DNA from 3 places in the Pseudomonas sp. TZ252 genome. Region 2 is predicted to be linked to each of the others. Evidence: predicted binding sites of a transcription regulator. Region 2 holds the regulator's gene; each other region holds the start of a gene.
The links. The regulator LexA, encoded in region 2, represses DNA repair genes until DNA is damaged. The targets are predictions, from matches to a motif close to CTGTNTNNNNANACAG.
Positions count from the first base shown of each region.

Region 1 (2,265 bases), 650 kb from region 2:
AGCTTTCGAGATAGCGGGATTCGTCGAGCAGACCTTCCTCGGCCAGGCGGTCGAGGGCAGGATCGATCAACTCGGCAGACGCGCCACGCTGGCGCAACTTGCGGGAAAGCTCGGCGCGCCCGTGCTCACGGCGCGCCAGCAGATCCATGGCCGCCCGCCGCACGGCGACGGGCGTATCGAGCACGATCGCCATTGGCCTCAATCGGCTTCGGCGTCAGCCACTTCTTCGGCGTCGGCCTTCACCGGGCCGCTCTTGGCCAGCAACTGGTCGCGAATGGTCTTCTCCAGTACCGAACCGATTTCCGGATTGTCTTCCAGGTACTTGGCGGCGTTCGCCTTGCCCTGGCCGATCTTGCTGCCCTGGTAGCTGTACCAGGCGCCGGACTTCTCGACCAGGCCCAATTGCACGCCCAGGTCGATGATCTCGCCGGTACGGTAGATGCCCTTACCGTAGAGGATCTGGAACTCGGCCTGGCGGAACGGCGGGGAAACCTTGTTCTTCACCACCTTGACGCGGGTTTCGCTACCCACCACCTCGTCGCCTTCCTTCACCGCGCCGGTACGACGGATGTCCAGGCGGACCGAGGCGTAGAACTTCAGTGCGTTACCGCCGGTGGTGGTTTCCGGGTTGCCGAACATGACGCCGATCTTCATGCGGATCTGGTTGATGAAGATGACCAGGCAGTTGGCGTTCTTGATATTGCCGGTGATCTTGCGCAGCGCCTGGGACATCAGGCGTGCCTGCAGGCCGACGTGGGCGTCGCCCATCTCGCCTTCGATCTCGGCCTTGGGTACCAGCGCGGCCACGGAGTCGACGATGATCACGTCGACCGCGTTGGAGCGCACCAGCATGTCGGTGATTTCCAGGGCCTGCTCGCCGGTGTCCGGCTGGGAGACCAGCAGGTCGTCGACGTTGACGCCCAGCTTGCCGGCATAGTCGGGATCGAGCGCGTGCTCGGCGTCGACGAAGGCACAGGTGGCGCCCTGTTTCTGGGCCTCGGCGATCACCGAGAGGGTCAGGGTGGTCTTGCCCGAGGATTCCGGACCGTAGATCTCGACGATCCGGCCCTTGGGCAGGCCGCCGATGCCGAGGGCGATGTCCAGACCCAGGGAGCCGGTGGAGATGGCCGGGATCGCCTGGCGCTCATGGTCGCCCATGCGCATGACCGCGCCTTTGCCGAATTGGCGTTCGATCTGTCCCAGGGCCGCGGCCAGGGCGCGCTTCTTGTTCTCGTCCATTGAAGTCCTCGCGAAGTCAGGGCGGCCGGACGGCCACGAACAACTGTATAAGTAGACAGTATTATTCCACAGGGCAAGTCGCTCGCCTACCCCCGACGGGAAGAATGTTCCGAACGGTTGCCCGCAGGCGCGGCTAGCCCGGGTTCTCGCCGTTGCTCATGCGCAGCAGGCCGGTCAGCGCGGTCGCCACCGTCTGCCGGCGCACGGCGTCGCGGTCGCCGTTGAACTGGCAGCGCTCACTGACCAGCCGCTCGCCGTCGGCCCAGGCCAGCCAGACCGTGCCTACCGGCTTTTCCGGCGAGCCGCCGTCGGGCCCGGCGACACCGCTCACCGCCACCGCGAAACGCGCCCCGCTGTGCCGCTGGGCGCCGCGCACCATGGCCTCGACCACTTCCCGGCTGACCGCGCCGACTGCCGGGAACAGCGACTCGGGCACCTCCAGCTGGAGGGTCTTCTGGCGGTTCGAGTAGGTCACGTAGCCAGCCTCGAACCAGCCCGAACTCCCCGGGATGCGGGTGATCGCCTCGGCGATGCCGCCACCGGTGCAGGATTCCGCCGTGCTGACCTGCTCGCCCAGGTAACGAAGGCTTTCGCCGAGGCGGGCGGCCAGTGCGGTCAGGTCGGACTCCATCAGGGTCATCACTGTTCTCCAGGGTAGAAACGGAAAGGGACTACCCTACACCATCGGCTTTTCCATTCAGAAGCAGCTTTCGGACAAGCGCAACCGCGCGAAGGCAGCGAATGCGCGAACATGCGTGTTCCATCACCGTCCAAGGAAAGGCACCCCATGAACATCGCGCCACTCAAGGTCTCTCTGCTCTCCCTCGCCCTGCTCCTCTCCCCCGTAGCCAGCCTCCCCGCCCATGCGGCCTGCACCGCCAACCTGGCCCTGCAACCCGCCAGCAGCCTGCCCGCGCTCGGCGGGCGCCTGGTCTACCACAGCTATATGGAGTACGGGGACGGCTCCTCGAACCTCTACCTGCACGACTTCAAGAGCAAGAGCACCCGCCAGCTCAACCAGCCCGG
Region 1 is NZ_CM148566.1:3,928,216-3,930,480, reverse strand. It holds gene recX (recombination regulator RecX) at 1-193, opposite strand, end outside; gene recA (recombinase RecA) at 199-1,239, opposite strand; gene ACYAF3_RS18180 (CinA family protein) at 1,373-1,879, opposite strand; gene ACYAF3_RS18175 (TolB family protein) at 2,027-2,265, shown strand, end outside.
Region 1: a site for LexA is predicted at 1,283-1,298, ahead of recA (recombinase RecA). Genes of this name have one in related genera too.

Region 2 (2,265 bases):
CAAGGCAGCGAAGATCGACCCCAGCACACCGTTGATCGTTGCCGTGAGTATCGACGAAGAAGCCCCCTTGCTTTCTCGCGAAACCCTCGAGGAATGGCGGCAGTCGCTGAAGCAATTGGTCCTGCGTTTTCGCGAGAGCCTGACGGAGCTGTAACGCCGTCGTCATTCGCCGATCAGCGGTAGGACATTTTCCTACCGTTCCACTCGGTTGATTTGCCAGCAAAAAAATTTAGCGGATGCCGTCCGGGCGCTCTGGAACCGCCGTTACAGGCGCGAGAGGGGAACCGGAAGGCGGATGCGGGCTAGGGATGCACTGGATGGGCTGTTACAATGTCGCGTCTTCGTAGAGAGCGTCTGTCATGCCAACATCCTTCCTTGAAATCGTAGAAATGCCCGACGGGCGCATCGTGCTGCGTCGCGCCGATGACGAGGAGGCGTTGGTGACCCTGGAGTTCTCCGGGGACGCGAAGAATTTCCTGCAAGGCCAGCATGTCGAAGTGGCCAAGGCCATGTTCAATGTCGGCGTGCAAATGGCCGGTCGTCTTGCCGAGGGCGAGATGGAACACGACGAAGGCCCCCGCGTCCTGCACTGAACGCTGTCCCCCGCCGTTTTTTCAACCCAGACGAATATTCAGGCTCTGTGCTTGGCCCAGTTGGGCGGCGCGGGACAGTTGCTTGCGCGCCGCCCGGCTCAGCGGTTCCAGCCAACTGACCACGGTGTGGCTGCGGCCCAGGCGCAAGGCCTCGCAACTGAGCGCCAGGGCAGCGGCGTTGTCCTTCGCCTGCAGTAGCAGGATGCGCTCGCGGTTCAGGCCGGCGCGGCGCAGCCATTCATGGGTCAGGCTCGCCGGCGGAGCGATCAGGGTCAGCCAGCGGGCATCCTGTTCCTCGCTGAGCTCGCGGAGAATCGGTGCGAGCAGGGTCAGGCAGTGCCCCGGCAGGCCGCTGAGCGAAAGTTCGCTAAAGGCAGCGGGTTCCTCGATGGAGGCGCTGGAAGGACTGTCGATGACATCGTCGAGCAAGGGTGCGCCGTTGCTGGCCCAGAACGCTTCCTGGAACAGTGGCAACTGGGCGCTGGGCAGCGAGTGGGAGGTCTGCATGGTATCTCCTGTCAGCGCCGGATCACGCCGACGCTCAAGCCTTCGATGATCAGTTCCTGCTCCTTCAGATCGACTTCGATCGGAGCGAACTCAGGGTTTTCCGCCAGCAGCCAGACCTTGCTGCCTTCGCGCTTGAAGCGTTTCACCGTGACCTCCTCGCCGATCCGCGCGACCACCACCTGGCCGTTGCGCGCTTCGCGGGTGACGTGGACGGCCAGCAGGTCGCCGTCGAGGATGCCGATGTCCTTCATGCTCATGCCGCGCACGCGCAACAGGTAGTCGGCGCGAGGATTGAAGAAGGCGGGATTGATACGGCAGGATTCCTCGATGTTCTGTTCGGCGAGGATCGGTGCGCCGGCGGCGACCCGTCCGATCACCGGCAGGCCCTCATCGTCGTTGGCGGCATGCGGTTCGAAGCCGGGAATGCGGATGCCGCGAGAGGCGCCCGGAGTCATTTCGATGGCGCCCTTGCGTGCCAGCGCCTTGAGGTGCTCCTCGGCGGCGTTCGGCGACTTGAAGCCGAGTTCCTGGGCGATTTCCGCCCGGGTCGGCGGAAAGCCGTGGTCTTCCAGGCAGCGCTTGATGAAGGAGAGGATCTCGGCTTGGCGGGGCGTCAGCTTCTGCATGTCGTCGCTCTGTGTTTTTATCCAGTGACTGGGATTATATACAGTGAGCGGGGCGTGGCAATGATTTTCCGCATGACATTTCGTCCTGCGTCACGATGAAGTTGGCCAGTGTCTTGCTTCCGTTTTTCGGGACTTCTCTGTAATTTTCCTGACTGGTGCGTCATCTGCCGCTTGACAAGGGATGTGGCTGAAACGTATGTTTCAAACAAGTGTTTGTCAGGCGGAGAAACCATGGCCCAGTCGGAAACCGTCGAACGCATTCTCGATGCGGCGGAACAGCTGTTCGCGGAAAAAGGCTTCGCCGAAACCTCGTTGCGTCTGATCACCAGCAAGGCCGGGGTCAACCTGGCGGCGGTGAATTATCACTTCGGTTCGAAGAAGGCGCTGATCCAGGCGGTGTTCTCGCGCTTCCTCGGGCCATTCTGCGCCAGCCTGGAAAAGGAGCTGGATCGTCGCCAGGCCAAGCCCGAGGCCCAGCACGCCACCCTGGAGGACCTCCTGCACCTGCTGGTGTCCCAGGCGATGGCGGTGAAGCCGCG
Region 2 is NZ_CM148566.1:4,582,727-4,584,991, forward strand. It holds gene ACYAF3_RS21225 (DUF6586 family protein) at 1-154, shown strand, start outside; gene ACYAF3_RS21230 (hypothetical protein) at 360-593, shown strand; gene sulA (SOS-induced cell division inhibitor SulA) at 615-1,100, opposite strand; gene lexA (transcriptional repressor LexA) at 1,112-1,726, opposite strand; gene psrA (transcriptional regulator PsrA) at 1,958-2,265, shown strand, end outside.

Region 3 (2,265 bases), 3.0 Mb from region 2:
CATCTTCTGGCCCTTCACTTCCACCCAGGCGTCGCCGTTGTCGGCCTTGACGATGCTGTACGGCACCATCTGGATGTCTTTCTGAACCACGTTCTCTTCGAAGCGACGGCCGATCAGGCGCTTCACCGCATACAGGGTGTTCTGCGGGTTGGTGACCGCCTGGCGCTTGGCCGGCTGGCCCACCAGGGTTTCGCCATCGTTGGTGTAGGCGATGATCGAGGGGGTGGTACGCGCGCCCTCGGCGTTCTCGATGACCTTGACGTTACCGTTCTCCAGGATAGCCACGCAGGAGTTGGTGGTACCCAGGTCGATGCCAATGATTTTGCCCATATTCACTCTCCAGAAACTTTGATTCCGTGCGACCCGCCCGTGGGTCTCGTGCTCGGTTGACTACCCAGATGGGGTCGTCGCGTCGAATTTCAAGCCTGCTCGTCGATGGAAGGCGGGGTTTCCGCCGGCGCCTTGCTGACCACCACCATCGCCGGACGCAGCAGGCGGCCGTTGAGCAGGTAGCCTTTCTGGAACACCTTGAGGACACTGCCCGGCTCGGCCGAAGCGCTTTCCTGCATGGCCATCGCCTGGTGCTGCTCGGGGTTGAAAGGCTCGCCTTCCGGGTTCAGCGCCTCCACCTGGTAGCGGCGCAGGGTGTCGTCGAACATCTTCAGGGTCAGTTCCATCCCTTCGCGCATCGGCTTGATCGCCTCGTCGTTGGGATCGGACATCTCCAGGCCGCGCTCGAGGGTGTCGACCACCGCCAGCAGGTCGCCGGCGAATTTCTCCAGCGCGAACTTGTGCGCCTTCTCGACATCCTGCTCCGCACGCCGGCGTACGTTCTGCAGATCCGCGACCATGCGCAGCGCCTGGTCCTGGGCGGCAGCCAGCTGCTCCTCCAGCTCCTGCACGCGGGCGGTCAGGTCCTCGGCGGCGCCGGTGGGCTGCTCGGGGGTCTGTTGATCCAGGGTCTGCTGTTCGTCAGCCATGCCACTCTCCTTCAAAAATAAGCTGGCAAATACAAGGCGAACGCATAAGTTCGCAACGTTGCCGGCTATATGGGGACGGCTTTCCACGGTTCAAGGGGCGAGCGGCAATTGCCAGCCGGAAAAAATACTGTATAAATAACCAGACAAAACCCACGGAGCCGCCCGCCATGCTGGTTCACCTGTCCGTTCACAACTACGCCATCGTCGAGCACCTGGATCTCGAACTCGCTACCGGCATGAGCGTGATCACCGGCGAAACCGGTGCGGGCAAGTCGATCATGCTCGACGCCCTCGGCCTTACCCTCGGCGACCGCGCCGACAGCGGCGCGGTCCGTCCCGGAGCGGACAAGGCCGACATTCTCGCCAGCTTCGACGTCAGCGCCATCGCCGAGGCCCGCGACTGGCTCGCCGAGCGCGACCTGGAACAGGACGGTCCGTGCATCCTGCGCCGGGTGATCACTGCCGAAGGTCGCTCGCGTGCCTACATCAACGGCACGCCTTGCCCGCTGGGCGACCTGAAGAGCCTGGGCGAACTGCTGATCGACATCCATAGCCAGCACGAGCACCAGTCGCTGCTGAAGAGCGAGACCCACCGGCGCCTGCTCGACGAGTACGCCGGCTGCCAGGAGCTGGCGCGCCAGGTGCAGCTCGCCGCGCAACGCTGGAAGCAGACCAGCCAGGAACTCGAACGCCTGTCGCGTAGCGGCGACGAACAGCGCGCCCGCCACCAGTTGCTCAGCTACCAGCTGGAAGAACTGGAAAACCTGTCCCTCGGCGAAAACGAACTGGAAAGCCTGGAGCAGGAGCAGAAGACCCTGAGCAACGCCGAAAGCCTGCTCGCCGCCTGCCGCCAAGTCGTGGAAATGTGCAGCGAGAGCGATGCCGGCAACGTCCTTTCCGCGCTCAATGCCAGCCTCAACCGCCTGACCTCGTTCAGCGGCCAGCCCGCCGCTCTCGGCGAAGCGGTCAATCTGTTGTCCAGCGCGCAGATCCAGGTCGAGGAGGCGATCGGCGAACTGAACCGCTTCGTCGACCACTTCGATGCCGATCCCAATCGCCAGCAGCAGGTCGAGGAGCGCCTGGACGTCATTTACTCCCTGGCGCGCAAGCACCGGGTCCAGCCCGCCGAACTGGCCGACCTGCAGCAGCGCCTGTTCGACGAACTGGAGGCGCTGAACGCCGACGACGAAGCGGTCGGACGCCTGGGCGACGAGCTGGCCGCCTACGCCCGGCATTACCAGGAAAAAGCCGAAGAACTGAGCCGCCTGCGCCAGGCCGCGGCCGC
Region 3 is NZ_CM148566.1:1,533,987-1,536,251, forward strand. It holds gene dnaK (molecular chaperone DnaK) at 1-330, opposite strand, end outside; gene grpE (nucleotide exchange factor GrpE) at 420-980, opposite strand; gene recN (DNA repair protein RecN) at 1,148-2,265, shown strand, end outside.
Region 3: a site for LexA is predicted at 1,108-1,123, ahead of recN (DNA repair protein RecN). Genes of this name have one in related genera too.